3 linked regions of the Gemmatirosa kalamazoonensis genome follow. The protein of the gene in region 2 interacts with the protein of the main gene of each other region in a pairwise test. Links are inferred from orthologs where the notes say so. Each region holds a gene or a part of one and is shown on either strand. Other genes may lie near its edges.

Region 1 (9,792 bases), on a different replicon or contig from region 2:
GGCGCGACACGCCGCGCGCCGGGACAGTTCGGGGACAGTGCACCATCGGCACGGCGCGGGTGGGCCTTCTCGGGCCCACCCGCGCCGTGTTGAGCTACCTCCGTGGCGCCAGGGCGCGTGCTCGCGAACACCGCGATGTCTCGCTGCACCGTCCCCGGGGGCCGGAACATGAGCGCGGCGTCAGGATGATCGTCGCGCCCAGCCGCCCGGAGAATCCGGCGGATCGTCCGGAGGCCGGTGGCGCGCCGCCGAGGCGGGAATCGGCAGTGAGTCCGGCGCGACCACGAGCTCGCGATGGTCGGGCGCCGCGAGGGCGGCGATCAGCACCTCCCGCAGCGCCGCCACGAGCCAGCCGCCGGCCGTGCGGGCCGTCGCATCGTCCTGCCCGAGCACCACGGCCCGCGCCGCCCGGGCGTACGCCTCCGCGTGGATGCGCACCGTGTAGCCGAGTCGCTCGCACACGTCCGTGAGGCTCCCGAGCGCCGGCCAGCGACGGAGCACCGCGCGAAGCTCGCGCTCGGGCAACCGGCGCAGGAGGACGACCTCCTCGAACCTCGTCGCCAGCTCGAGCGGGAGCCCCGCGTGCACCAGCGCCTGGATGCTCGGCGCGCCCCGCAGGTCCAACAAGCCTGTGAACGCACCCATCGCGATCACGAGCGCCTCCCGGCTCGACCACGCGCCGCCGGTGTCGCCGAGCTGCACGCTCCCGTGCCCGACGAGCCCGAGCAGCGATGCCAGCACCTCTTGGCGCTTGGCGGCCATGTTGCCGTGCACGTCCGGGCGGACGCCAGCGTGGTGGATCTCGTCGATGACGATCACGGCGCGCCGCGCCCGCGGCGAGTCGGGTGCAGCGCCGGCGATGGCGGCGCTGATCAGGTCCCCGATCGACGGCGCGCCACTCCATCCCGGGGACGTCAGCTCGAGCGCGTCGACCACGACGACCGGCACGTCCCAACCTCCTACCTCGAGCGCGTGCCGGAGTGCGTCGATGGTCGCGGTCTTCCCCACCCCCGAAGGGCCGAGGACGAGGGCCCGGCCGCCGCTCGACAGACCGCCACCGACGTGGAGCCCGGCAAGCAGCGCGAGGCGCGCCACGGCCTTGTCTTGCCCGACGATCTCCGCGAGCATCGCCGCCCGGATCTCCGCGATCGTGGCGCGGAGCGCTTCCGGCGGCAGCGTGGTGCACGGGCGCAGCGGGGAGGACGCGAGCGGGGCGGGCGGGAGTGGGGCGTTGTGGGAGCGCCCGGTGGCGGCGGCGCTCACCAGGGGCGGCACGCGGCGCGACCCGTCGAGCCGCCAGTACTCGTCGGCGATGACGAGGTACGCCTCGCCGGCCCCGAGCCGCTCGCGGCACGGGCCGCACGCCACACGCGTCGGGCCGGCGACGTTTCGCCGATACGGCGCCCCGCGCTCGACGCCGCAGCAGCCGCACGTGCGAGCAGCCCGCGCGCGGATGCGCTGGAGCAGCGGGGCGACGGTCTCAGCGCCGTCGGGCAACTCCGCCTCGAGCGCGAGCGTGCCGTCCGCCTCGTGGCAGACATGCACCACGAGACCGTCGCTCGCCCACACGTTGTAGAGCAGCTCGACGAGGGGCCACCACCCGGGGCTGACGGAGGCCCGCGCGACCGCGCGGCTGATGCCCGTAGGCCTGGCGGGAGTGCCGGCCGGCGCGGGTGGGAAGAGATCCAGCTGCACCTGGCCGCCGTCGGGCGGCGACGAGGCGCCGGGGTTCTCGGATGGAGTGGTCATGCCAGCACCCTACCCGCGCCGCTCGCCTGGACCGAAAATCGCCGCGCGCCGGCCGCCACACCCTCGGGCAACCGGCGCGCACCACAGGCGGCTCAGGCCGCGGCGCGCCGCACGAGGGCGCGCTGGGCGGCGACGTGGGCGTCGCGGAGCACGCAGTACTCCGCGTACCACCGGGAGATCGGCTCGATGCGGGTCCGGCTGCGCACGACGGCCGTGGAGCGCGCCAGCCGCTCGCGAAACCGGTCCTCGTGCCCGTCACGGACGACCAGGAGGCCGGCGCGCACCTGCAGCCCGAGCGCCTCGGCCGCGTGGAAGCGGTCCCGCAGCTTGTCGACGCCGTCGTGGGTACGGTGCTCGACCTCGACGATCGTGAGCTCCTGCTCCGGCCGCGCGAACAGGTGCGCCGTCTGTGGGGCGCCGATCAGGTCCGCGCGCTCGAGGGTCGCGATGTGCGGCCGGGCGCAGGGCGCCACGCGGCCGACGAGCCGGTGGGCCGGCACGTCGGGCAGCCCCACCGCGTGCATGCACGGGTGCGCGACCTTGGTGCGCGCCTCGAGCGGCGGGGCCGACGCGCGGAGGCCGTATCTGAGCTCCAGCACCGCCGCCACGACCGCGACGCGCTCCTCGGTGGTCAGCAGCGCCGAGGGGTCCAGGCCGGGCGCGTGCGCGAGCACGCGCGCGAGCTCCCCCACGCCGTGCCCGAGCGCGATGCCCAGCTCCGGGACCCGCAGCATGAGACCCATGTCCTCCCAGCGCGCTGCGAGCGTGAGGTTCAGGCGCCGGATCGCGCGCTCGCCGAACGCGCGGGTCACGGCCGCGGCGATCAGCGCGTAGTCGAACGACACCAGCGCGAGCGTCGGGCGGCCGCGCTGCCGCGGGCCGACGGCGGCGACCGCGACCTGGAACGCGCGCCCGCCGTCCGCCAGGTGCCGCACGAGCCACTCGTGGTGCGCGCGCGTGACGTGCAGCGAGACGCGGTGTTCGCGATCCACGAGGCCGCCCATGATGCGGGCGACCACGTCGGGCCGGCCGTCCACCGTCTTGATGCTGCCCGCGTGGGCGAGCCCGGCCGGCGCGAACCGCACGGGTGCGCCGACGACGCGGGTGACCTCCGCCTCGCAGACCGCGCGGCGAGCGGCGGCGGTCCATCCCTTCGTACCGGGGACCCGGACTACGCGGCCGTCGAGGGTGGTGAGCGCGCGGATCATCTTCGTCATGTCGATCGTCTCCTGTGACGTGTCCTGGGTAGTCGCTCGGCGATCGGCGTCAGCCTACCCGCACCTCCCGGCCGCGCCGAAAAACGTGTCCCGCCAGTGCGCTCCTGCGGGTGGGTCCCGAAGCGTCGGCGGCACCGAGAGCACGGGGCAGCGCCCCCGGTGCGCGGAACCGGCGCTACGCGCTCTTCGCGATCCGCGGAGCGCGCGGGCGCGGCGCGCGAGGCCGGCCCGTCATCTGACGGTCCCCAGCGGCGGCCACGGTGAGGCGTCGCTGGAGCCGGTCGCTCACGACGCACCGCTCGACGCTGTAGGACGCGACGTCGTGCGTCCGTCCGCTCGCCGTGGCGCGGGCGACGTCCTCGTCGATCGCCGCGAGGTAGGCGGCGAGCCGGTGGGTCTGGTCGCGCCCGAGCGCGGTGGCAGGGTGGGCGAGTCCGCCCGGGCACGGCACCCGATGCACGTCACCGGCATCCCCGGCCGGATCGTCGATGCCCTCGATCAGCGCGAGCGTGAGGCGTCCGCCCGCCTCGTAGGTCTCGAGCGCGGTCTCGAGTTCGCGCAGCGCGGCCACCTCGCGCACGAGCGCATCCTCGCGGGCGAGGACCGACGCGAGGCGATCGGCGCCGGTCGGGTCGCACGGGATCGCACGTCCGTCCTCGACGTGCAGGAACGCGGCATCGTCGGCTTCCGAGTACCACAGCGCGACCAGCAACGCGCGCTCGGCGCGCAACAGAGGCAACGAGTGCCGAGCGAGCGCGTCGAGGCGCGTGTGCACGGCGGCGAGCATCGCGCGGATCCCGATCTCCGGGAGCGGGCGCGTCTGAGCCAGAGCCTGGGGGAGCGAGGTGGTAGGCATCTCTGCGAGCGGGATGTGGGTGGGTGGTGACTGCCGTGAGCCCACCGTACCCGCCCGCTTTCCACGCCCGGAATTTCGTCGACCATCTGCCCCGTAGCCTTCAGCGCGTCCCTTCGGCCGTGACACCCGCCCCCGTCGGCGCGCTGTTCCCGATCACGGCTGTCGCGCCCGGAGCAGCCTCCGGGTCGGATCCCTAGCGCAGCACGCCACGCACTCCCGTTATGTCCTACACGAGGTCCTCGGGCATGGGCACAGTGGCCACCCACAGGCGGCTCATCAGCGCTCCGCCAGCGCGCCCTGTAGCTCCTCGAACGTAGCCAGGGCGGCGCGCAGGTCCTCGACGATCTCGGCCGCGATCACGTCGGGCGCCGGCAGGTTCGCGGACGCCTCGAGTGCCTCGTCGCGAAGCCAGAACACGTCGAGGCTCGCCTTGTCACGCGCGACGAGCTCCGCGTAGTCGTACGCGCGCCAGCGTCCCTCGGGCGCGTCCGATTCGTGCCACGTCGCCGTGCGGTCGTATCTGTTCTCGGGCCGGTAGCAGGCCACGAACTCGTCGAGGTCCGCGCGCTGCAGCGGGTTCGTCTTGAGGGTGAAGTGCCTGTTCGTGCGCAGGTCGTACACCCAGAGCTTCCGCGTCTGCGGCTGATCGCTCGCGGCGCGGCGGTCGAAGAACAGCACGTTCGCCTTCACGCCCTGCGCGTAGAAGATGCCCGTCGGGAGCCGCAGCAGCGTGTGCACATCGCACTCGTGGAGCAGCTTGCGGCGCACCGTCTCTCCCGCCCCGCCCTCGAACAGCACGTTGTCCGGCACGACGACCGCGGCCCGGCCGCCGATCTTGAGCAGCGTCTTCACGTGCTGCACGAACGCGAGCTGTTTGTTGCTCGTCGACACCCAGAAGTCGTCGCGGACGACCGTGAGGTCCTGTCGCTCCTCCTCGCCCTCCGCGTTCACGACGCGCACGCTGGACTTCCGACCGAACGGCGGGTTGGTGAGGATGACCTCGAATCGCTGACCCGGGTCGGCGCGAAGGGCGTCGTCGACGCGCACGGCCGGCGCGGCGGTGTCCCCGGCCGTGGGGCCGATGCCGTGCAGGAGCAGGTTCATCGCGCACAGCCGGGCGACACCGTCCACCAGCTCGGTGCCGTGCAGCGCCTCGAGCTTGAGGTGGCGCTTCTGCGCGCGGTCGAGCGACGGGTGGTGGCGGACGACGTAGTCGTGCGCGGCGAGCAAGAACCCGCCGGTCCCGCACGCGGGGTCGGCCACGGTCTCGCCCGGGCGCGGGGCCACGCAGTCGACGATGGCGCGGATGAGCGGGCGCGGGGTGAAGTACTGCCCCGCCCCGCCCTTGGTGTCCTGCGCGTTCTTCTCGAGCAGCCCCTCGTACGCGTCGCCCTTCACGTCGGCGTCGAGCGCGAGCCACTGCTCGCGGTCGATGAGATCCGCGATGAGGCGGCGCAGCTTGGCCGGGTCCTGCACCTTGTTCTGCGCCTTGCGGAAGATCAGGCCGAGCATGCCCGGCTGCCGGCCCAGCGCCTCCAGTGTGTGGCGGTACTGGACCTCGAGCGCGTCACCCTCCTTCGCCTTGAGCGCGGGCCAGTCGTAGCCGGCCGGGATGACGGACGGCTGCGACCACGGCGCCTGCGTGCGCTCGTGGGCCATCTTCAGGAACAGCAGATAGGTGAGCTGCTCGACGTAGTCGCCGTACGACAGCCCGTCGTCGCGGAGGACGGTGCAGTAGTTCCAGAGCTTGGCAACGATGCGGTCGGACGTCACGGGCGCGGCGGGTTGATCGCGATGGGGGGGCGCGGCCGGCCGGGACGCCGGGCACGCTTGCGGCAGGGGCACGGCCGGGGCGGCGGCCATGCTGTCGGATCTTCTGGGCGTCAGCCGCACGGACGTAGCCATCCCTTCCGCAGTCCGTCGGCGAGCAGCGCACGGGCGTACCCCTCTGGCAGGAGCCCGGAGGCGTTGTTCGTCCGGCGAACCTCGCCGCGCTGCTCGGCATCGGCGTACTCGCGGATCGCGCGCTCGTCGTCGGGGCAGCAGCGCTCCCAGATGTGGCGCATCACCGCACGCTGGCTCTCGCCGCGCGCGGGTGCTCGGAACAGGTGGCCGAACCGGCGGCGGAACTCGCTCTTCCGCTCCTCCGTGGTGTCGGCCGTCATTCCTGCACAGCGGTGCGCCGCGTGCGCGTCCCACCCTGCCGACCACTCCTCGAACACCTTCTCACGGCAGCCCGGGCAGAGGACGCGCTGCAGGGCCACCTCGTCGGCCGTCAGCTCGTCGGCGTTGACGATCACGCCCGCCGCGTCGCGGCGCGGCTGCACCCTCGGTGGGCGCCGGTCGGAGGACCCACCCGCCCCTGCCGCGGCCGTCCCCGGGGGCGGGCTGGGGGGCGGGACGCGCGCTCCGGAGGGTGCAGCCGGTGGAACGCTCAACGCTTGCGGCGGCGCGTTCAGCGCGTCGGTGGCAGCGATCACCTCGTGAGGAGCGCCGATCCGCTCCGCGACGATGGCTACCGTCTCGATGACCTGGCGCGCCTCGCGCTCGTCGAGCACCACGTCGTGAGCGTTCCAGTTCCGGGCGCCCCGGAGCAGGTTCACGTTGTGCTTCAGCGCCTCGCCGGAGCGGCCCGAGAAGAACGTCCCCCGGTTGTCGAGCATCGCCCGCAGCAGCCCTTGAAGGTCCGCGTCGCGCGGTACCCGCGCGCCCGGGACCCCAGCGAGCTTCTGCCGGATGAACGCATCCAGGACCGGCTTGAGCAGGTTGAGCGCGCGCCGCACGCGCGCGTTGGTCGGCGGCTCCTCCCCGGTCAGCCCTCCGTGGGCATTTAGGGCCACGGTCAGCTCTCGGGCGCGAGGAAGTAGATCGGCTGCAGGGGCAACCGGCGGCGCGCGGCCTCGTCGAGCCGCGCGTAGTGCTCGACCCACAGGTCGACGAGCCGCTCCAGGTCCACGAGCGTGACGCGCCGCGCGTGCTGCGACCGCGCCTCGTCCTCGGCGTCGCGGGTGAAGCCCCCCGCGTTCACGAAGATGCCCACCTCGTCGACGCCGACCACCGCCATGAAGGAGCGGAGGCCGTCGACCGCGACCTTCTGCTGCTGGCGCTTGACCTGGACCTTGATGCGCGGCGGTCGCGTGCCGAGCGGGTCGTTGTACGCTACGATGTCCACCCCGCCGTCCTTGCCGGGCGGGGCAACCCAGCCGACGTGGTACCCCATGCCACGAAGCAGCGCGGCGACCAGCTCCTGGAACTCGTAGGGCTGCATCGAGGCGAGGTACTTCTCGATCTCGCTCCACGCCTGCTCCTCGGCCTGCTCGAACGTGATGCGGGCCGCCTTGCCGGTGCCCGGGTCCGCGCCGTCGACCGGCTCCTCTCCCCCGGTCGCCTTGGGCGTGCTCTTGCGCCACTCGTGGTACAAGTACACGGCGCGCTTGTAGAACGCCTCCGGATCGGGGTAGGCCGCGTACGCCTTCCTCCCCTCGTCGGTGATGGTCCACCGCCCGTGCGCCTTGATCATCCACTGCGCCTTCACGCAGTCGACGGTGGCGAAGCGCACGATCTTCTCGTACCGCCTGGCGCCCGACTCGGTGCTGCTCTGCTCGAAGGGTGTCGGCGGTGCCTTCTTCTCGAGGGCCCGCAGGGCCTCGCCGGCGGGCATGCCGTCCGCCTGCGGCATCAGCAGCTCGAAGAGGGCGCGCAGCAACTCGCCCGTGCGCTTCCGGGTGATCTCGGCCATGTGCAGTGGTGTCAGGCGCGCGTGGACGCGCGGGGGCGACGGCCCGCGGAAGGCGCCGGGCGCTCGGCGCGGACGCGGGCGAGCAACGCAGACGCCGGCTCGTCGGTCGGGTCCTGCGGGACGAGGCGGCCAGAGAAGGCGCGCTGGAGGATGGCCTGGCGCAGGCGCGCAGCGCGGGCGAGCTGGACGTCGATGTCGGCGGCGGTGCGCTCCGCGACGCCGAGACGCTCCTCGATCTCGGAGAGGATCGCCCGCTGCTCGTCAAGCGGCGGCACCGGGACGGGGAGCTCGCCGAGCTTCGTCATGCTGATCGAGGCCAGGTTGGTGGTCTGCTTCCCCTGGTCGAGGAAGTAGCGTTGTCCGTGGCTGTTCGCGTAGTGCGACACGAACCGTGACTCCACGCGACTCCCATCGAAACGTGCCCGGAAGACGTGGTTCTGGTGGATGCACTCGCTCAACTCGCCGTTCCACACCCAGCCGCGTCCGAGCTTGTCACGGTCGCCACCCTCGTTGAACAGCACGTCGCCAGGGAGCAGCCGCAGTTCCGCGATCTCCCGCTCGGTCGCCTCGATGGTGCGCACGTCGCTCAGATCCAGTCGGCCGCGCTGGACGTTCGCGACCCGGAGGTAGGGCACGGCGCGCGTGACGTCGCCAGCACGCCGCTTCTGCCCCTTCGTGACGCCACCCTTGAGCGAGCCTAGCTCGCGAAGAGGCACGATAGGCCAGTCGGCCCGCGGGTTCGTGCCCGTCGCGATGGCCGCGTCCGCGAAGCGACGCACGTTGGCCCGCGCCCGCTCAAGCCCCGCCACTGCCGCGTCGAGGTCCGACAGGTGCTCCTCGAGCGCGGCGACGATGCGGCGCTGCTCGGCGAGCGGAGGAAGCGGGAGCGGGATGTCAGCGACCGTGCGGGAAGACAGGTGCTTCACCGTGATCGACGACGTCGCGCCGTTGATCGCGTCGAGGTAGCCCGGAAGGACAAGCGCGAGCAGACGCTGGTCGTACCACCGCTCATCGGGCGAGAGCTTGCACACCCGCTGGTTCAGCGCCGCCACCGGCCCTCGCCACAGCGTCGCACTGAAGTCGCCGTCCATGCCGACGACAAGCTCCCCGGGCTGGACCAGGAACTCCGGGTCAACGAACCCGTCGAAGTACGCCTCGGTAGACGACCGCGCCACGTCCCGGATTCGGAGGAGCGGCGTGCCCGTGTCTCTGGTGAAACGCGAAGAGGGGAACGGAAATCCGTTGAGGACCGTCGCGACGTCGCCCAGGCGTACACGTTCCCAAGAGGGCGCGCACGCGAGCAGACCGCTTCGGTTCTCGGCGACTAACTCAGAGAGTGAAGCAGTGAAGCTCATGCCGCGATCACCTCCCCGATCTCCTCTAGCACCCGCGGCAGCTCCGTCCCGAACACCCGGTGCGCCCCCGCCAACCCGCCGCGCTGCGTGAACGGTGGGTCGTCGAAGTCCTCCGCCTCAATCTCCACGTCCGCCGCCACATGGTCGACCATCATCGCGAGCCACACGCGCTGCTCGTCGGTGAAGCGGCGCCCGCCCGCCTCCATTCGCGCGAGCCACGTGTCGAGCCGCGCCCGCGCCACCGACGGCAGCGGGGCCAGCGCGTCGTCACGGTGCGTAGCGAAGCGCACCAGCGCCACGACGTCGGTCAGCAGCCGCGCCGGTCCGCCGCGCACGCGCGACCGGTCGAGCGTCTCGTAGGCGCGCCACACGGCGTCGAGCGCGAGCGGCGGCTGCCGGTCGAGCAGCGCCCGGCGCAGCTCCTCGACCGCCGCCCGGGTGAGCCGCGCCTGTCCGGGCCCGCGCGAGCCGTAGAGGAGTCGGAGCGCCGAGAGCTCGTCGCGGTGCTCGGTGAGGAACGCCTCGAAGCTCGTGGTCAGGCCGAGCGCCCGGTCGCGCGCCTCGGGGGAGAGGCCGGCGCCGAGGAGGGTGTCGGCGCTCGCCGTGTCGATGGTCTGCTCCTTCGCGCGCTTGAGGTCGAGCAGACGCTCGCGGAGCTGCGGGTCGCCGGCCAGGGGAGCGAGAGCGGCCCGGAGCAGCGCGGCGCGGGCTCGCGCCACTGCGGCCTCGCCCGGCTCCCACCCCGGCTCGGCCACCCGCGCGCCCGGCGCGGCGGCCGCCGCCTCGCGGGCCGCCGCGCGCTGCCGGTCGGGGTCGAGCGCATCGACGATCCCGTGCGCCAGGTCGCGGAGCGTGGGCCCGCCCGTGGTCGCGGCC
Region 2 (9,609 bases):
GACTACGGCGCGGCGCGGCAGCTCGTGCGCGCGCGCTCGTACGACTTCGCGGACTACCCGGGACGCGTGCCCGACCTCGACTTCAACCTCCGCTCGCTGCGCGGCAACGCGGTGCTGCGCTGGGAGTACCGGCCCGGGTCCACGCTCTACGTCGCGTGGCAGCAGCTGCGGCAGGGGATCGCGCCGGTCGGCGACTTCGCGTTCGGGCGCGACCGCGCGGCGCTGTTCGCGACGCGGCCGGACAACATCCTCGTGGTGAAGGCGAGCTACTGGCTCAACCCCTGATCGGTCCACGCTCGGCGCCGCGTATGGGATTGGTGATCCGCATCACCTTCCACGCGGGAGCGGAACTATGTCGGAGCACGGATCGGGGCGCGGCGTGAAGCTGGTCGTCGCGGGGCTCGTCGTCGGTGCGGTCGCGCTGGTGGGTGCACAGGGGACGAGACATGGTCGGCCGGCGGCACCGGTCGCCGTCACGCCCGTTCCCGTCGCGGCACCGGACGCGCCGGAGCCCGCCGTGGAGGTCGCGTCGTCGGTGATCGTGAACGGCGTCGCGCTCGACGACCGCACCATCCGCGACATCGAGCGGCGCTACGGCATGGGCGTGCGCCCGGGCGACTACTGGTACGATCGCGACACCGGCGCGTGGGGCATGCGCGGCGGCCCGGCGCGGGGCATCATCGCCGCGGGCCTGACGCTCGGCGGGCGACTGCGGGCCGACGCGTCGGGCGGCGGCGCGGGCGACGTGACGGGCGTGTTCGTGAACGGCCGCGAGCTGCACCCGATCGACGTCGCGGTGCTCGCGCGCATCGTGCGCCAGCCGATCGTTCCCGGCCGCTACTGGGTCGACGCGAACGGCGTCGGTGGTCTCGAGGGCGGGCCCGCGTACTTCAACCTCGTCGCGCTCGCGCAGCAGTCGGGCGGCGGCGGCCAGCACCGGTGCCTGTACTGCGACGTCGGCACCGTCGGCGGCGACGGGAGCTTCACCTACTTCATCGATCACGGCTCCAGCGCGACGGCGGAGCACTAGTCCACCCTTCCACCCCCCCTGGATCGGTTTCGTCGGACGACTCTCAGGAGGATGTCATCATGGGCGACATCGGGGTGAAGTACACGCGGCGGGCGGACGACACCGGGTGGCTGCGGGTGACCCTGAACGGGTCCGGCCAGGCGGCGTACCTGTGCGAGTACACCAGGGTGCAGCTGCTGCGGGAGACCGGAGGGCGTCAGTACTTCACGATCGCGGATGGCAACTCCGAGCACGTCGGCAAGGAGGCGAGCCTCACGACCGCGAACGCGGCGACGTACCTGTCCGATGTCGGCCCCATGGGACCGGCGATCGTGCAAGTCAGCCCGTTCGGAGCCCCGATCATCGAGAACTCGCCGTTCAAGGGACCGCTGAAGCAGCAGTGGGCGACCGTGAGTGTGGCCGGCGTCCACGCGCTCGTCTCGCTCAACAGCGTGTGGGACGAATCGTTCACGCCGATCCCGCGCGGGAAGCACATGATCATGGCTCCCGACCAGTCGCACGCGAACATCAACACGGGGCCGTATCGCGCGAAGACGCCCGGCATGCGGTGCACCGACGTCTGGTTCCCCATCCAGCTCGAGGGCATGAGCGGGAACAGCAGCCGGTACATCCACCCGGGGCACGTGTCCGAGGGGTGCGTCACCGTGCACGAGCTGACGCAGTGGACCGCGGTGTACGACTATCTCATCTCGAGTCGCATCGCCGGTCCCGACGGGCGGTTCGTCGGCTTCCTCATCGTGTCGGCGTGAGGGCGGACGGGCGCTGCCCCTCGACCTCGCGCGGCGCGGCGGGAATGTTTCGGGCACGGGCCGCCGCCCGTCTTCTTCGCGGCGCCCGCCGCCCGCTTCCGTCCCGCCTAACGCGCCCCCGATGTCGCCGCTCCTTCCCGTCCTCCCGTTCGTCGCCGGCGCGCTCGTCGGCGCCGTCGTCGCGCTGCTCGCCGTGCGCCCCGCCCACCGCGCGCGGCTCGACGCCGAGCGCCGGCGCGCGGACGACCTCGACGCGCGGCTCCGCGACTCGTTCCAGGCGCTGTCGGCGGAGGCGCTGCGGCAGAACAACGAGGCGTTCCTGCGGCTCGCACGCACGGAGCTGGAGCGCACCGCCGAGTCGTCGAGGGTCGACCTGCGCGAGCGCGAGACGGCGATCGAGGCGCTCGTCGCGCCGATCCGCGAGCGGCTCGCGACGTACGACCGCACGCTCCAGGCGATGGAGCTGGCGCGAGCCGAGTCGTTAGGCATGCTCGCCGAGCGGCTCGACGGCGTGGCCGCGTCGAGCGAGTCGCTGCGCCACGAGACGCAGAAGCTGGTGACCGCGCTCCGCACGCCGCACGTGCGCGGCCAGTGGGGCGAGGTGCAGCTCAAGCGCGTCTGCGAGCTGGCGGGGATGCTTGAGCACTGCGACTTCGCGACGCAGCACACCGTCGACGGCGAGGACGGGAAGCTGCGCCCCGACCTCGTCGTGCGTCTGGTGGGCGGCAAGAGCATCGTGGTCGACGCGAAGACGCCGCTCGACGCGTACCTCGCCGCCGTCGCCGCGGCCGACGACGACGAGCGCCGGCGGCATCTCGCGCAGCACGCGCGGCAGGTGCGCGCGCACGTGCAGGCGCTGAGCCGCAAGTCGTACTGGGAGCAGTTCGAGCGCGCGCCGGAGCTCGTGGTGCTGTTCCTGCCCGGCGAGTCGTTCTTCAGCGCCGCGCTCGAGCACGACCCGTCGCTCATCGAGCACGCGGTGGGGCAGCGCGTGATCCTCGCCACGCCGACGACGCTCATCGCGCTGCTGAAGGCGCTCGCCTACGGCTGGCGGCAGGAAGCGCTCGCCGAGAACGCCCGCGCGATCAGCGCGTTGGGCCGGGAGCTCTACGAGCGGTTAGGCACCCTCGGCGAGCACTTCGCGCGCGTGGGCGAGCAGCTCGGCAAGACGGTGCGGTCGTACAACCAGGCGGTCGGGTCGATGGAGGCGCGGGTGCTCGTGTCGGCGCGCCGGTTCCGGGACCTCGGCGCGGCGCCGGAGCAGGAGATCGGCGTGCTGGATCCGGTGGAGGAGGTGCCGCGCGACGTGCGGGCGGAGGAGCTGCTGCTGGTCGACGCGGTGCCGCAGGGGCACGGCTCCACGTACGCGTTTCTGGAGGACTGAAGAAGGACTGAAGAAGGACTGAAGGAGGACTGAAGAAGGAACCTTTCAAGTGTCCTTCTTCAGTCCTTCTTCAGTCCCACCAACACACGTACGTGGAGTCCCGACGGGCGCGCCCATTCATACCGCGCGCTAGACTTTGTGGGATGACCGGTACCACCCAAGACCCGCGTCTCGCCGCCGCCGTCGCCGGCTGGCAGCGCGCCCTCCTCGACCTCACGAAGCGCAATCGCGCGCTCAACTTCCGGCCGACGCGCGTCTCCACCGTCGCGGTGGTCGACGAGCAGCCGGCGGAGATCTTCCGACGCCTCGTGCTGCGCGAGCAGCCGATGCGCTTCGCGGCGGCTCCCGAGCCGCCTAACGGCTCGCCGGCGGAGCCGCCGGCCGACGACGTCGACGTGCCGGCGCCCGAGTTCACGCCGTACGACCCGGCGACGCTCGACGCGCGGCAGACCGACGAGGTGCTGCAGACCGCGCTCGTGCCCGAGGCGCTCGACCACTCGCTCCGCCGGCTCGACGAGCAGGCCCGCCTCGCGATCGAGGAGCAGGGAGTGAACACGCTGTTCCTCGCGCTCGGCATGGTGCACTACACCGAAGCCGAGGCGAGCGACGTGACGCTGCGCGCGCCGCTGCTGCTCGTGCCGGTGGAGCTCACGCGGCGCAGCGCGCGCGCCGGGTATCAGCTGCGCGTCACCGACGACGATCCGCTCGTCAATCCGGCGCTGGCCGAGTGGCTGCGCCGCACGCACGACGTCGCGCTCCCCGAGCTGCCCGACGTCGAGGCGCTCGACGAGACGTACGACCTGCAGACGTGGCTCGCCGCCGTCGCCGCCACGATCGACGCGCGCGACGGGTGGTCGCTGAAGAACGACGTCGTGCTCGCGCTCTTCAGCTTCCAGAAGTTCGTGATGTACAAGGACCTCGAGCGCAACGCCGCGCCGATCGCGTCGCACCGCCTCGTGACGCAGCTGGTGACGCGCGCCGGGACCACCGACGACCACGTCGTGGGGCTGCCCGACGACGTGCGGCGCATGGACCTCGACGCCGAGTTCCCGCCGGAGCGCACGTACCAGGTGGTGGACGCCGACTCGAGCCAGCTCCGCGCGATCGCCGCCGTCGCCCGCGGCCACGATCTCGTCGTCGAGGGGCCGCCGGGCACGGGAAAGTCGCAGACGATCACCAATCTCATCGCCCGCGCGCTCGCCGCCGGCCAGTCGGTGCTCTTCGTGGCGGAGAAGATGGCGGCGCTGTCGGTCGTGCATTCGCGGCTCGTCGCCGCGGGGCTCGGCGAGTTCTGCCTGGAGCTGCACTCCACGAAGGCGAACAAGCGCGCGGTCATCCGCTCGCTCGGCGCCGCGCTCGACCGGTCGCTCGAGAGCGTGACCGCGGTGGCGGGGGCCGCGCAGCGGCTGCCAGCGGTGCGCGCGACGCTCGACGAGTACGTGGACGCGGTGCACACGCTCCACGGCGCCCTCGGCGCCACCCCGTTCGACGCGTACGGCGAGCTGGCGGTCGTGCGCGACGCGCCGCGCGTGACGTACACGGGGCCGATCGAGGGCGTGTCGCGCGCGCTGCTCGACGCCACGGTGCGGGATCTCGCGGACCTCGGTGCCGCCGCGGCGCCGATCGGGGTGCCGGCCGAGCATCCGTGGCGCGACGCATCGCGCCCGCTGTACACCGACGACGCGCTGCACACGATCGCCGCACTCGCGCGCGACCTCGCGGCGCGGCTCGATCGGCTCGTGTACGACGCGGGCGTCCTCGAGACGTCGTTAGGCCTGCCGCCCGTGCGCACGCTCGCCGACGTCGACGCGCTCGTCGCGATCGCCGACGTGCTCCGCCGCTCGCCGGGCGCGCCGGTGGCGGTGCTCGCGTCCGACCGATGGAACGCGGCGCCGCCGGAGGCCACGTCGCTCGTCGCGCGCGGGCGCGCCGCGGTCGCGCTTCGCGAGCGGCTGCTGGCGCGGCTCGCGCCCGAGGCGCTGGAGCGCGACCACGCCGAGGACGTGTCGTACGTGCGCCACAGGTCGGAGGGGATCCTGAGCTTTCTCGCGGTGCTCGACGGCCGCTGGCGCGGCATCCGCGCGCGGTGGACGCAGTACCGCCGCCCGGGCGTCGCGATGTCGATGGCGGAGCAGGCGGAGCTCATGGCGGACGTCGACCGGCTGCGCGCCGAGCGGTCGGCGCTCGCCGCTGCCGACGGCGCGTCGCTGTTCGGCGCGGCGTGGCGCGGCGAGGCGTCGGACTGGGACGCGCTCGACGCGTACGTGCGGTGGGTCACCGAGCTCCGCGCGCTCGCCGTGCGCCACGCGCTCGCGCCGCGCGTGCTGGAGCTCGCGGCGCGCGGTCCCGTCGACGTCGGCGCGGTGCTCGCGCTGCGCGACGCGGCGCGCGACGCGGTGACGGTGCTCGAGCGGCTGCGAGCCGAGGTGGGGTGGCCCGCGGACTACCTCGGCGCGGCGCCGATCGCGGAGATCGCGGGGCGCGCGGCGAAGCTGGCCGAGCACGTGGCGTTGGGCCCGCGGTGGGCGGCGTACGAGACGGCGCGGCGCGCGGTGGAGCGCGGGCTCGCCGCGGAGCTGCTCGGCGAGGTGACGTCGGGCGCGCTGCCCGCGCGCGACGCGGCGGCGGCGTTCCGGCGCGCGTTCTGGCTGCGGTGGCTCACCGCCGTCGTCACGCTGCGGCCGGCGCTGGAGCGGTTCTCGACGCTCACGCACGAGCAGCGCGTCGCGGAGTTCCGCGACCTCGACCGGCGCGTGTTCCGCGAGAACCAGGCGACGCTGGTGGCGCAGCTCCGCGAGCGGGTGCAGCAGCGGCTGCGCGAGGGCGAGGCGGCGCGCGGCATGCCGCTGCTGCGGCGCGAGCTGGCCCGCCAGCGCGGGCACGCGCCGCTCCGGAAGACGTTGGGCGAAGCGACGGCCGCGGTCCGCGCGATCAAGCCGTGCTGGATGATGTCGCCGCTCACCGTCGCGCAGTACCTGCCGGGCGAGCTGCCGACGTTCGACCTCGTGATCTTCGACGAGGCGTCGCAGCTCCCGGTGGAGGACGCGGTGGGCGCGGTGATCCGCGGCAAGCAGCTCGTCGTCGTCGGCGACCCGAAGCAGCTCCCGCCGACGAACTTCTTCGCCGCCTCGCTCGTCGACGACCACGAGCCGGCCGACGGCATGCCGGCGTACGAGGACGCCGAGAGCATCCTCGAGGAGTACATGGGCGCCGGCGTGCCGATGAGCCGCCTGCGCTGGCACTATCGGAGCGCACACGAGTCGCTCATCGCGTTCTCCAACGTCCAGTTCTACGAGGGCGACCTGTACACGTTCCCGAGCGTCGAGACGGACACCGAGACGCTCGGCCTTCGCTTCCAGTTCGTGGAGGGCGGCACGTACGAGGGGAAGGGGCTCAACATGGTCGAGGCGCGCGCCGTCGCCGACGCGGTGGTGGCGTTCGCGCGCGACCAGCTCGCGCGGAGCGCGCGCGGCGAGCGGCCGCTGTCGTTAGGCGTCGGCACGTTCAACCTCCGGCAGCAGCTCGCGATCCAGGACGAGCTGGAGCAGCGCCGCCGCGCCGACCCGTCGCTGGAGCCGTTCTTCGACCGCGGCGCCGCGGAGCCGTTCTTCGTGAAGAACCTGGAGAACATCCAGGGCGACGAGCGCGACGTCGTGTTCCTCAGCGTCACCTACGCGCGGAGCGCCGACGGGCGGCTGCGCTACAACTTCGGGCCGCTGAACGGCGACAACGGGTGGCGACGGCTCAACGTCATCACGACGCGCGCGCGCGCCGCCGCATGCTGGTGTTCGCGTCCATGCACGGCGACGACATCGACGCGACGACGCCGTCGCGCGGCGCGCAGCTGCTGCGCGAGTTCCTGCTGTACGCGGAGCGCGGCCGGCTGGAGAGCCAGTCGGCGAGCCGCGCCGCCGACGCGGAGTCGCCGTTCGAGCGCGACGTGCTGCGCGCGCTCGTCGACCGTGGGCTGACGGTCGTGCCGCAGGTCGGCGTCGCGGGCTATCGCGTGGACCTCGGCGTGCTGCACGACGCGGTGCCCGGACGGTTCCTGTGCGGCATCGAGTGCGACGGCGTCGCCTACCACGCCTCGGACACGGCGCGCGACCGCGACCGGCTGCGGCAGCAGGTGCTCGAGGACCGCGGCTGGACGATCCATCGCGTGTGGTCCACGGACTGGTTCAAGGACCGCGCGGGGCAGATCGAGCGGCTCCTCGCGCTCATCGCGGCGGATACGGCGGGCGCGGGTACGGCGGCAGCGTCGACGGCGGAGCCGGACGCGGCGGCGGGTACGGCGGAATCGGAGACGGCGAGGGCGGAGGCGGCGGCGTTAGGCGGGATGCCGCCATACGTGCGGCCGGCGGTCGTGCCGTACACGTTCGCGGCGGGGGAGGAGCGGTACGCCGACGACGACCTGCTCGCGGCGCCGGCGGAGCGGCTGCGCGACGCGGTGCGCGACGTCGTGATCGCGGAGGCACCCGTGCACGACGACGACCTCGTGGCGCGCGTGGCGGGGATGTGGGGGACGCGGGTGGGGTCGCGCATCGAGGCGCGCATCCGCGACGCGGCGGCCGCCGCGGAGCGTGCGGGCGCGGTGCGGCGGCGCGGCGCGTTCTGGTGGGGCCCCGCCGACGCGGTCGCCGTCCGCTCGCGCACCGGCACGCGCATCCCGGCCGAGCGCATCGCGCCGGAGGAGTACCAGGAGGCGGTGCGCCTCGTGCTCGCGGGCGGCCACGCGCTGCCGCGCGAGCAGCTCGTCACCGAGGTCCGCGCGCTGCTCGGCTTCGCGCGCACCGGCCCCGCGCTCGAGGACGCGATCGGCGGCGCGATCGACGCGCTGCTCGCCGGTGGGGAGCTCGGCGAGGCGGCCGCCGGGATCAGGAAGCGTTAGGCAGCGTCAGTCGAGCCGCCAGTCGATCGGCTTCACGCCGGCCGCCTCGAGCGCCGCGTTCGCGCGCGAGAACGGCCGCGTGCCGAAGAAGCCCTTGCCGCGCGTGAGCGGCGAGGGATGCGCGCCGGTGATGACGGCGTGCCGCTCGGTGTCGACGAGCGGGATCTTCTTCTGCGCGTACGCGCCCCAGAAGATGAACGCGACGCGCGTCGACTTCTCGTTCACGGCGCGGATCACGGCGTCGGTGAACCGCTCCCAGCCCTTGTTCTTGTGCGAGTTCGGCGCGCCGGCGCGAACCGTCAGCACCGCGTTCAGCAGCAGCACGCCGTGCTCCGCCCACGGCACGAGCGAGCCGTCCGTCGGCGCGGGCACGCCGAGGTCGGCGACGAGCTCCTTGAAGATGTTGCGCAGCGACGCGGGGATCGGCTTGCCCGGGCGCACCGAGAACGCGAGGCCGTGCGCGACGCCGGGCGTGGGGTACGGATCCTGGCCGAGGATCAGCGCCTTCACGGCCCGCTTCGACGTGAGCTCGAGCGCCGTGAACACCTCGTCCTTCGGCGGGCAGACCTCGTGCGCGGCGCGCTCCGCGTCGACGAACTCGGCGAGCGCCTCGTAGTACGGCTGCTCGGTCTCGTGGCGGAGCGTGGGCTGCCAGGACTTCGGGATGGGCGGAAGCGGCATGTTTGAGGGAGCGGCGGGACGCCTGACTGCGGGACACCTGACGGCGGGACGCCTGACGGCGGGACGCCTTACTGCGGGACGCCTTACTGCGGGACGCCTTACTGCGGGATGGATACGGCGGGACGGAAGCGGCGGGATGCGTACGGCCGAATCCGATCGGCGTCGGATTGATACAGTGGCGCGATCGCCGTCTAGCACCTTGGGCGAAGGGGGGGGAGCCCCCCTGGGACCTAGGTACGCACGGCCCCGCGGTATTCGTCCCGCCGTGGATCGTCCCGCCGTTGGACGTCCCGCCGTGAGACGTCCCGCAGGAAGACGTCCCGCCGTCAGGTGTCCCGCCGCCTCACATCTTCGGCACGAGCATGATGTGCGCCTTCGGCGTCCCCGGGAACATGATCCACGGCGCCCCCTGCACCGGCCGCTCGCTGATCCCCGTCGTCAACGCGGTCGCGTACGGGATGTAGATGACGTACAGCGGGTTCGCGCCGGGCGCCGTGCCGGTCGCGGCGTCGAAGTGGCCGCCGGTCAGCGTGTAGAGCGCGCCGCGGTCGGGCATCTTGAGCTTCCCGCTCTGCACCTCCGCGAAGCGCACCGTGTCGACGCGCCCCCCGGTGACGCCCGACGCGCGCAGCTCGCGCCCGCGCGCCATGAACGGCTCCAGCGCCCGGTGGTAGCACGCAACGTGGAACTGCGCGACCTTCGGGTCGGGCGCGAGGCAGTTGAACGGGCCGGCGCCCGTGCGCAGCGTCGTTAGGCGGCCGTCGGCGCCGTAGCCGAGCACCGTGGCGTCGGTGCGGAACTCGGTCGGCAGCGGGAGCACCGCGGCGGCGATCTGGTCGGCGGCGGGGAGCGCCGTCTGCGCGGACGCGTCGCGCGC
Region 3 (9,838 bases), on a different replicon or contig from region 2:
TCCTCGCCGACCCCATCGCGTCGTTCGGCGCGCGCCTCGCGCACGCGTGGGACGAGCGCGACTTCCGGCTGCTGTTCACCGACGCGCTCGACCGACTCGAGAGCCCCGTCATCGTGCGGCATCGTGACGTGCGTGAGCGGCTGACGGAGATCGCGCCGTTCTTCTCGCAGGGGCACGCGCTCACGCCCGCGTTCGCGCGCGACACCGTGTACTGGCTGTGCCACCTGTACGCCGCGTCGCCGTCGTTCCCGCTGAGCCAGCGCTACGCGGTCGGTCGCGCAGCGTGGAGCTACTTCCAGCACGCCGCCATCGCCGTCGTGAACGGTGAGAGCGGGGCGGTCACCATCGTCGCCGATCCATCCCCCGATCGGCTGACGGAGACGTGGGTCCGGCGCTTCCCGCTGCTGTTCTCCGCGCCGTCGGCGCTGCCGCCGAGCCTCGTTGCGGCGCTGCCGCCGCCGACGGACGGTGTGCTGCTGCAAGCGTCGGCGATGTCGCAGTACGGGACTCGCGGCGACATGATCCCGACGCCGGTCCATCTTCCCGGCGGCGACGGCGTCGACAGCACGCTCGGCCTCGCGCCGCGCGCGCTGGCGCTGCTGCCGACGACGACCGCGGGCGAGCGCGCGCTCGGCTGGACGCTGCCGCTGCTCGACGCCGGCGATCGTGTCTCCGGCGTGCTCGTCGCGCTTGGGGGGCCGTCGCCGGCGACGCTATGGGTGCCCAACGGCAGAGCCGGCCCGCGATGGGGCGAGGTGGTGGAGCGGCTGCGCGCCGTCGGCCCGCCGACGGCGGACGCCAGCGAGGGGGCCGGACGCGACGTCGCGCGCGCGCGCATCCGCGCGCTGCCCATCGGCGACGGGCTGGCCTACGTCCAGCCGCTGTACGTCGTGCACGGCGGCGGTCAGGCCGCGGCGGCCGGCGTGGCGGCTCTCGTGCGCGACACCGCGCGCGCCGCACCGTCCATCGGTGAGGCACTCGGCGGGGATGCGCCTCGCGCCGCCATCGCGCCGACCACGCCGCGCGCCGCCGCGGCGACGAGCGCGGAGCGCGTGCGCACGCTGTACGACGCGATGCGCGCCGCGCTGCGCCGGGGCGACTGGGCCGCGTTCGGTGCAGCATTCGACTCGCTCGGCGCCGCGCTCGGCAGACCGCTGCGCTGAGGCCGAGCCATCCGCTTGAATCACACCATTTGCGCGGGTACCTTCCCCGTCTTCTGCCATCATGGCAGCGCCTAACACTCTCGGAGTCACCAGTGAACATTCACGAGTACCAGGCGAAGGAGATCCTTCGTCGTTACGGTGTGCCGATCCCGCCGGGCGAGGTCGCCACCACGCCCGACGAGGCCGAGGCGATCGCGCGCCGCATCGGAAAGCCGGTGATGGTGAAGGCCCAGGTGCACGCCGGCGGGCGCGGTAAGGCGGGCGGCGTGAAGTACTGCCCGACGCCCGAGGTCGCGCGCGAGAAGGCGCAGGCGATCCTCGGCATGGACATCAAGGGGCTCACGGTGGAGAAGGTGCTCGTCGCCGAGGCCGCCGACATCGGAACCGAGGCGTACGTCGGCATCATCGTCGACCGCGCGACGAAGAAGCCGGTGTTCATGGTCAGCGCGGCGGGCGGCATCGACATCGAGGAAGTCGCCGCGTCGACGCCGGAGAAGATCAAGTACTACGCGGTCGATCCCGTGTTCGGCCTGCAGCCGTTCGAGGCGCAGCAGCTCGGGTTCTTCCTGTACGGCGACGCGAAGCAGGCGCGCGCGGCCGCGAAGATCATGCAGCAGCTGTACAAGGCGTTCGTGGAGAACGGCTGCTCGCTCGCCGAGATCAACCCGCTCGTCGTGACGCCTAACGGCGAGGTGATCGCCGTCGACGCGAAGATGGTGATCGACGACAACGAGCTGGAGCGCCGCCACGACCTCGAGGAGCTGCGGGACGAGAGCTCCGAGGCGCCGAGCGAGGTGGACGCGCGCAAGGCGAACCTCACGTTCATCAAGCTCGATGGCAACGTCGGCTGCGTGGTGAACGGCGCCGGCCTCGCGATGGCGACGATGGACCTCGTGAAGTACTACGGCGGCGAGCCCGCGAACTTCCTCGACATCGGCGGCTCGTCGAACCCCGAGAAGGTCGTCAACGCGCTGCGCATCATCACGTCGGATCCGAGCGTGAAGGCGATCCTGTTCAACATCTTCGGCGGCATCACGCGCACGGACGACGTGGCGAACGGCATCGTGACCGCCACGAAGCAGAACCCGCTGCAGGTGCCCATCGTGATCCGCCTAACGGGCACGAACGAGGAGATTGCGGTGAAGATTCTCGAGGAGAACGGGTTCGCCGCGATGACCGACATGGACGAGGCGGTGAAGAAGGCCGTGCAGCTCGCGACCGCGAACAGCGGGGAGGCGGCCAAGTGAGCGTCTTCGTCGACAGCAACACGCGCCTGCTGGTGCAGGGGATCACGGGCCGCGACGGCTCGTTCCACGCCAAGCAGATGATCGAGTACGGCACGAACGTCGTGGCCGGCGTCACGCCCGGGAAGGGGGGGCAGAGGTTCGAGGGCACGGTGCCGATCTTCAACACCGTGGAGCAGGCGGTGAAGGAGACCGGCGCGAACACGTCGGTGATCTACGTGCCGCCGCCGTTCGCCGCCGACGCGATGATGGAGGCCGCGGCCGCGGGCGTGCAGCTCGTCGTCTGCATCACCGAGGGCGTGCCGGTCATCGACATGCTGAAGGTGCGCCCGTACGTGATCGCGAAGGGCGCGCGACTGGTCGGCCCGAACTGTCCGGGGCTCATCACGCCGGGACAGGCGAAGGTCGGCATCATCCCCGGCCGCATCTGCACGCCGGGCAACGTCGGCGTCGTCAGCCGCTCGGGCACGCTCACGTACGAGGTGGTCTATCACCTCACGCGCGCCGGGCTCGGTCAGAGCACGTGCGTCGGCATCGGCGGCGACCCGATCAACGGCACGGGCTTCATCGACGTGCTGCAGGCGTTCGAGAACGACCCGCAGACGAAGGTCGTCGCCATGATGGGCGAGATCGGCGGCACCGACGAGCAGGACGCGGCCGAGTTCGTGCGCACGCGCATGACGAAGCCCGTCGTCGGCTTCATCGCCGGCCAGACCGCGCCGCCAGGCCGTCGCATGGGACACGCGGGCGCCATCATCTCCGGCTCGTCGGGCACGGCCGCCGAGAAGATCGAGGCGTTCCGGGCCGCCGGCATGGGCGTGGCTCAACGGCCCATCGATTTCGTCTCGCTCGTGCGCGAACGACTCGCCTGACGAGTCAGCGTCGAGCGTGGAGCGTGGAGCGCGTTCTCGACGCTCCACGCTCCACGCTCGACGCTCCACGCTCCCCATGAGGCTCTCGGATCTCATCGTCGCGGAACGGATCGTCGTTCCGTTGCAGGCCGACGACCTGCCGGGCGCGGCGCGCGAGCTGCTCGCGCGGCTGGTCGCGTCGGGCGCGGTGTCGCAGCCCGAGCGGCTGCGCGAGCGCGTCGAGGAAGAGCGGCCCGAGGATCTCGTGGGGATGGGGAACAAGGCGTTTCTCCTCCACTACCGGAGCGACGCGGTGCGCGAGCTCGTCGTGGCGCTCGGCACCGCGCCGTCGCCGATCGAGCGCGAGCTCGGCGAGAGCGAGGAGACGCAGTCGGCGCGCATCATCCTGCTCGTCGCCGCGCCGCCGCGGCAGGCGTCGCTCTACCTCGCCACGGTCGGCGCGTTCGCGCGGCTGCTCTCGAAGCCGCAGGTCGTCGACGCGGTGCTCGCGCAGCCGACGGCCGACGGGCTCGCGGCGCTTCCCATGTTCGCCGAGATCGAGGTGCGCGACCAGCTGGCCGTGCGCGATCTCATGACATCGCGGCCGCGCTCCGTGTCGCCCGACACGCCGCTGCGCGACGCGGCGCTCGACATGGTGCGCGCCGGCGTCGCGGGTCTTCCCGTCGTCGACGCCGACGGGCGCGTGATCGGGATGCTCGGCCAGCGCGAACTGCTGCAGCACATGCTGTCCAGCTATCTTCAGCGCGGCGGGCCCACGCCCCCTGGCCCCGACGCGCGGGTGCGCACCGTGCGCGACGTCATGACGCGGCAGGTCCTGTGCGTCTCGCCCGAGCAGCCGCTCGCCGAGGTCGCGTCGATGATGACCAACAAGGACGTCGACCGCGTCCCGGTCGTGCGCGAGGGAAGACTCGTCGGCTTCCTCACGCGGGGCGACATCGTCAGAAAGCTCATCGGATCCTAAATGCCCTCGAATCGTACCCTGGCCATCATCAAGCCCGACGCGTTCGGCGCGCGGAAGGCCGGCAAGATCATCGCCCTTCTCGAGGAGAAGGGCTTCACGCTCCGCGGCGCGAAGGTGGAGCACCTCACGTCGGACCGCGCCGGGCAGTTCTACGCGGTGCACCGCGAGCGGCCGTTCTACGCGTCGCTCGTCGAGTTCATGACGTCGGGCCCGTGCATGCCGCTCGTGCTCGAGAAGGAGAGCGCCGTCGCCGCGCTGCGCGAGGCGATCGGCGCGACCGATCCGGCCGAGGCCGCCGACGGGACGGTGCGGAAGCTCTACGCGGAATCCAAGGGGCGGAACGCCATCCACGCGTCCGACTCCGACGAGAACGCGGCCACCGAGATCGAGTTCTTCTTCCCGGGGCAGGGGCTCGGAGGGGCGTAAGTCGGCCCCGCATCGTCACTTGAATTGAGTCCCGGCACTCGGTAGCTTACTCGGCTATGCTGTCCTTCGACATCGGTGCGCTGCAGTCGCACGCCGCGGCGGTGGACGGGGAGTTGACGCCCGACGACGAGATCTGGCAGGAGGGCGATCGACGCCCGGTCCGCCCGATTCACGTCGTCGGTCGTCTCTCCGCGGCCGGCCCGGGGCGCTACTACTTCAGCGGCCGCGTCGAGGGCGACGTCGCCACCGAGTGCCGGCGCTGCCTGGCCGACGTCTCGGAGCACATCGCCGCGGACAGCCACATGATCTTCGCCGAGAGCGAGCTCGATGACCCGGACGACGCGTCCGACGTCTTCGTGCTCGCTCCCGGCGCGCGGTCGCTCGACCTCCGGCCGGCGGTGCGCGAGGAATGGCTGCTTGCCGTGCCCGCGTTCAGCCTGTGCCGCGAGGACTGCAAGGGGCTCTGCCCCCGGTGCGGCGCGGACCTGAACGAGGGGCCGTGCGACTGTCCGCCGACGACCGACAGCCGGTGGGATGCGCTGAACGCGGCGAAAGCCGCGCGCTCCGACACCGACTGACGCTCCGCCCGTCCCCTCCCACACCGACCTGTTAGGATTCTCCCATGGCCGTCCCGAAGCGACGCACCTCCAAGCGTAAGAAGCGCGCTCGCAACACCCACAAGGCCGCCCCGGCCATCGCGGTGCAGGCGTGCCCGCAGTGCCGGAGCATGAAGCGCCCGCATCACGTCTGTCCGGAGTGCGGGTACTACGCGGGCGAAGCGCGCATCGAGGCGCAGGAAGCCTGACCTTGGCGCGCGTCGCGTTGGACGCGATGGGGGGTGACTTCGCCCCCCGAGCCACCGTCGCCGGCGCGCTGCTCGCCCTGGTCGACCTGCCGGTCGAGCACACCATCCAGCTGGTCGGCCGCACCGCGGTCGTCGACGAGACGCTGGACGTGCTGTTCGCCGGAGAGTTCGCCGCGCACCGCGCGCTCCGCGACCGGCTCGAGGTCGTCGACGCCCCGGACGTCATCGAGATGTCCGACAAGCCGACGGTCGTACGAAGCCGCCCGGGCAGCTCCATGATGGTCGGGCTCCGCCTCCAGGCGGACGGAAAATCGGACGCGTTCGTCTCGGCCGGCAACACCGGCGCGCAGATGGCCGCGTCCCTTCTCGTTCTCAAGTCCCACGCGGGCCTGAAGCGGCCCGCCATCGGCACGCTGTTCCCGACGGCGCAGGAGCCGGTCGTCGTGCTCGATTCCGGTGCGAACGTCGACTGCTCGCCCGAGGAGCTGGTGCAGTTCGCCCGCCTCGGGACCGTCTACGCCCAGGACATGCTCGGCCGGCGGAATCCCGCGGTCGGCCTGCTCAGCATCGGCGAGGAGCCGGAGAAGGGGAACGCCGCCGTGAAGGAGGCGCACCAGCGGCTCCGTGCCGAGCCCGGGATCCACTTCGTCGGCAACGTCGAGGGGCGCGACATCCCGCTCGGGCGCCGCGACGACGAGCCGCTCGACGTCGTCGTCTGCGACGGATTCGTCGGCAACGTGCTGCTGAAGTTCTACGAGGCGCTCGCGCCCACGCTCATGGCGGTGTTCGCGAAGGCGCTCGGCGCCGAGCGCGAGACGCTGCGGTCGGCGTTCAAGGAGCTCGATCACGCGGAGCACGGTGGTGCGCCGCTCCTTGGGGTGAAGGGCGTCAGCATCATCTCCCACGGCTCCAGCTCCCCCCGCGCGATCAAGAACGCGATCGGCGTCGGCCTCCGGGCGGTGGAGTCACGCATGAGCGAGCACATCGGCCGCCGCCTGGAGGACGCCGCCGCGGCCGCCGAGCGTGCGGAAGCCGAGTCCACCTCCTCCTCGGTCGCGTGAAGCGCCCCGTCGCCTACTTCGCCGGCACCGGCCACTACGTGCCGCCGGGCATCCTCACCAACCACGACTTCGCGTCGCGGGGCATCGAGACCTCGCACGAGTGGATCGTGGAGCGCACCGGGATCCATCAGCGCCACATCGCGACGGAGACCGAGTCCACCGCGCACCTCGCCGCCGAAGCGGCCCGCGTCGCGATGGCCCGCGCCGGCGTCACCGCCGGGGAGCTCGACACGATCATGCTCTCCACGGCGACCCCGGACCGGCTGCTGCCGTCCACCGCCGTCGACGTTCAGGCGCTGCTCGGCGCTACCCGTGCGGCGGCGATGGACGTGGGCGCCGCCTGCACCGGGTGGATCTACGCCCTCGCCGCCGGTGAGGGGCTCATCGCCTCCGGCAGCGCCGAGACCGTGCTCGTCGTCGGATCGGAGAAGATGAGCTCCATCGTCGACTGGCAGGACCGGTCCACCTGCGTCCTGTTCGGCGACGGCGCGGGTGCGACGGTGCTGAAGCGCTCCAAGCACCACAAGGGGATCCTGTCGAGCTTCATCCGCAGCGACGGCACGCTGGCCGAGCTGCTGTGGCGCCCGAGCGGCGGCGCGACGGTGCCGTTCACCGAGGCCGTGCTCACCGACCGGTCGCACTTCGTGCAGATGGCCGGGCGCGAGGTGTTCAAGCACGCCGTTCGCTCCATGAGCGAGGCCGCCGACCGCGCGCTCGACCAGGCGCGCCTCACCGGGACCGACATCGACGTCATGATCCCGCACCAGGCGAACGTGCGGATCATCGAGGCGACGGCGAAGCACGCGAACATCCCGATGGACAAGGTCTACGTGAACGTGGACCGCTACGGCAACACGTCGTCCGCCTCGATCGGCATCGCGCTGAACGAAGCCATCGAGAGTGGACGCGTGCACGAGGGCTCCACCGTGCTGCTCGTCGCGTTCGGCGCCGGCTTCACCTGGGGCTCCATGATCGTCCGCTTCTGACGCGCCGCGGGCGCGGCTGACGTCTCCATCCCGGCCTGTATGGACATCGTCCTGCTCTTTCCCGGTCAGGGGTCGCAGACCCCCGGCATGGGGCGCGACCTGGCCGAGGCGCACGCCGCCGCGCGAGAGGTCTTCGCCGCCGTCGACGACGCGCTCGGGGCGCCGCTCTCCGGGCTATGCTTCGAGGGACCGGCCGAGGAGCTGACGCTCACGCACAACGCCCAGCCGGCGCTGCTCACCCACGGCGCCGCCGTGTGGGCCACGGTGCGCGACGCGCTCGGCCCGCACGTGCGCGCCGCCGCGGGCCACTCGCTCGGCGAGTTCACCGCGTATCACGCCGCCGGCGCGCTGGACCTCGGTGACGCCGCGCGCCTAGTCCGCCGCCGCGGAGAGCTGATGTTCCGCTCCGGCGAGGAGCGCCCCGGCGCCATGGCCGCGCTGCTCGGCGACCCCACGCGGCCCGTCGAGGAGATCTGCGACGAGGCGTCGCGCGACGCGGGGCTCGTCGTGCCGGCGAACTACAACTCCCCGGGCCAGCTCGTCATCTCCGGCGAGGTGGCCGGCGTCGAGCGGGCGATGGAGCTCGCGAAGGCCGCCGGCGTGCGGCGCGCGATGCGGCTGAACGTGAGCGGGGCGTTCCACTCGCCGCTCATGGCGCCGGCGCAGGCCGGCCTCCGCGAGGCGCTCGACGCGACGGACATGCGCGACGCCGACGTCCCGGTCTACGCGAACGTGAACGCCGAACCCGTTACGAGCGCGGCACGTGCGCGCGATCTGCTCGCCCAGCAGCTCGTCTCGCCCGTGCGGTGGATCGACGTCGTCCGCGCGCTCGCCGAGCGGCATCCGGACGCCTTGTTCGTCGAGATGGGCCCGGGCGCGGTGCTCTCGGGGCTCGCGAAGAAGATCGTTCCCGGCATTCAGACCGCGACGTGCGGCACCGCCGCCGAAGTCGACGCCCTTCTCGAGCGCGTCGGCGCACCCGCATAGCCACCCCATGCAGATCGATCTCTCCGGGCGCGTCGCGCTCGTCACGGGCAGCACGCGGGGTATCGGCCGCGCGATCGCCGAGCGGCTCGCCGGCGCGGGGGCGACGGTGGCCGTCGTCGGCCGCGATCAGGGGCGCGCCGAGGAGGCCGCGGCGCAGATCGGCGGCTCGGCGCGGGGCTTCGCGTGCGACGTGTCCGACGTCGCGCAGGCCGCGGCGCTCGTGTCGAGCGTGGAGCAGACGCTCGGCTCGTGCGACATCCTCGTGAACAACGCGGGGCTCACGCGCGACAACCTGCTGCTGCGGCTCAAGGACGACGACTGGAACGCGGTGATCGACGCGAACCTGCGCGGCGCGTTCGCCACCATGCGCGCCGCCTCGCGCGGCATGATGAAGCGCCGCTGGGGGCGGATGATCAACATCGCGAGCGTGGTCGGCATCACCGGCAACAAGGGCCAGGCGAACTACGCGGCGAGCAAGGCGGGGCTCATCGGCCTCACGAAGAGCGTGGCGAAGGAGCTGGCGAGCCGCAACATCCTGGCGAACGTGGTCGCGCCGGGGCTCATCGAGACCGACATGACGGCCGCGATGCCCGACGAGGCCCGCGCGCAGATGGCGAGCGCGATCCCGCTGGAGCGCGTGGGAAAGCCGGAGGACATCGCGAACGCGGTGCTCTTCCTGGCCTCCGACCTCGCCGCGTACGTCACTGGCCAGGTGCTGGTGGTCGACGGCGGGATGGTCATGTGAGACCCCCCGCCGTTCCATAGACCCTTCGGGGTCAGTATTTTCCGGGCTCCGGACGATCGCACGGAGCCCACTCCACTCTCTCGGGACGACCCATGGCCGACAACAGCGCGAAGGTGAAGGACATCATCGAAAAGGAGCTCGGCGTCGAGCGCGAGAAGCTGACGGACGAGGCCAGCTTCATCGACGACCTCGGGGCGGACTCGCTCGACATCGTGGAGCTGGTCATGGAGTTCGAGAAGGAGTTCAACATCGACATCCCGGACGAGGACGCGGAGAAGCTGCGCACCGTCGGGGACGCGATCGGCTACCTCAACTCGAAGGTCGGCGGTTGATGCGACGAAGGGTCGTCGTCACCGGGTTGGGGGCGGTGTCGCCGGTCGGGAACGACGTGGCGACGACCTGGCGTTCGCTGCTCGAGGGGAAGTCGGGCGGAGCACCCATCACGAAGTTCGACGCGTCGAACTTCGCGGTCCGCTTCGCCTGTGAGGTGAAGGCGTTCGACGCGCTGCTGTACATGGATCGCAAGGAGGCCAAGCGCTCCGACCTGTACACGCAGTACGCGATGGCCGGCGCCGTCCAGGCGATGGC

Evidence for each region.
Region 1: the proteins of J421_RS29890 (region 2) and J421_RS11485 interact in binary tests that used the Escherichia coli proteins (3 or more experiments, as listed by UniProt). The link is inferred for Gemmatirosa kalamazoonensis from one-to-one orthologs.
Region 3: the proteins of J421_RS29890 (region 2) and ndk interact in binary tests that used the Escherichia coli proteins (3 or more experiments, as listed by UniProt). The link is inferred for Gemmatirosa kalamazoonensis from one-to-one orthologs.

Annotation. Positions count from the first base shown.
Region 1 is NZ_CP007128.1:2,664,548-2,674,339, reverse strand. What follows is about bases 3,348-6,244. They hold J421_RS11485 (class I SAM-dependent DNA methyltransferase), read right to left. Parts: upstream 5,596-6,244; coding sequence 4,099-5,595; downstream 3,348-4,098. Other genes in these bases: J421_RS11480 (hypothetical protein), read right to left, coding at 5,706-6,244; J421_RS11490 (hypothetical protein), read right to left, coding at 3,348-3,948. Also shown: J421_RS11500 (ATP-binding protein), read right to left, coding at 181-1,749; J421_RS11495 (hypothetical protein), read right to left, coding at 1,842-2,966; more of J421_RS11490, read right to left, coding at 3,142-3,347; more of J421_RS11480, read right to left, coding at 6,245-6,605; J421_RS11475 (restriction endonuclease), read right to left, coding at 6,665-7,561; J421_RS11470 (restriction endonuclease subunit S), read right to left, coding at 7,573-8,916; J421_RS11465 (type I restriction endonuclease subunit R), read right to left, coding at 8,913-9,792. UniProt on the Escherichia coli protein: The subtype gamma methyltransferase (M) subunit of a type I restriction enzyme. The M and S subunits together form a methyltransferase (MTase) that methylates A-2 on the top and A-3 on the bottom strand of the sequence 5'-AACN(6)GTGC-3'.
Region 2 is NZ_CP007130.1:494,417-504,025, reverse strand. What follows is about bases 6,896-9,609. They hold J421_RS29890 (uracil-DNA glycosylase), read right to left. Parts: upstream 8,733-9,609; coding sequence 8,058-8,732; downstream 6,896-8,057. Other genes in these bases: J421_RS29885 (hypothetical protein), read right to left, coding at 9,076-9,609; J421_RS33280 (DUF3320 domain-containing protein), read left to right, coding at 7,104-8,051; J421_RS34230 (DUF4011 domain-containing protein), read left to right, coding at 6,896-7,134. Outside these bases: J421_RS29915 (DUF5916 domain-containing protein), read left to right, coding at 1-285; J421_RS29910 (hypothetical protein), read left to right, coding at 353-1,030; J421_RS29905 (hypothetical protein), read left to right, coding at 1,090-1,779; J421_RS29900 (DNA recombination protein RmuC), read left to right, coding at 1,901-3,163; more of J421_RS34230, read left to right, coding at 3,307-6,895. UniProt on the Escherichia coli protein: Excises uracil residues from the DNA which can arise as a result of misincorporation of dUMP residues by DNA polymerase or due to deamination of cytosine.
Region 3 is NZ_CP007128.1:3,792,323-3,802,160, reverse strand. What follows is about bases 3,011-5,953. They hold ndk (nucleoside-diphosphate kinase), read left to right. Parts: upstream 3,011-4,240; coding sequence 4,241-4,666; downstream 4,667-5,953. Other genes in these bases: plsX (phosphate acyltransferase PlsX), read left to right, coding at 5,498-5,953; rpmF (50S ribosomal protein L32), read left to right, coding at 5,289-5,471; J421_RS16475 (YceD family protein), read left to right, coding at 4,723-5,244; J421_RS16485 (CBS domain-containing protein), read left to right, coding at 3,356-4,240; sucD (succinate--CoA ligase subunit alpha), read left to right, coding at 3,011-3,279. Outside these bases: J421_RS16500 (UPF0182 family protein), read left to right, coding at 1-1,163; sucC (ADP-forming succinate--CoA ligase subunit beta), read left to right, coding at 1,256-2,410; more of sucD, read left to right, coding at 2,407-3,010; more of plsX, read left to right, coding at 5,954-6,532; J421_RS16460 (beta-ketoacyl-ACP synthase III), read left to right, coding at 6,529-7,518; fabD (ACP S-malonyltransferase), read left to right, coding at 7,558-8,505; fabG (3-oxoacyl-[acyl-carrier-protein] reductase), read left to right, coding at 8,513-9,250; J421_RS16445 (acyl carrier protein), read left to right, coding at 9,343-9,582; fabF (beta-ketoacyl-ACP synthase II), read left to right, coding at 9,582-9,838. UniProt on the Escherichia coli protein: Major role in the synthesis of nucleoside triphosphates other than ATP. The ATP gamma phosphate is transferred to the NDP beta phosphate via a ping-pong mechanism, using a phosphorylated active-site intermediate.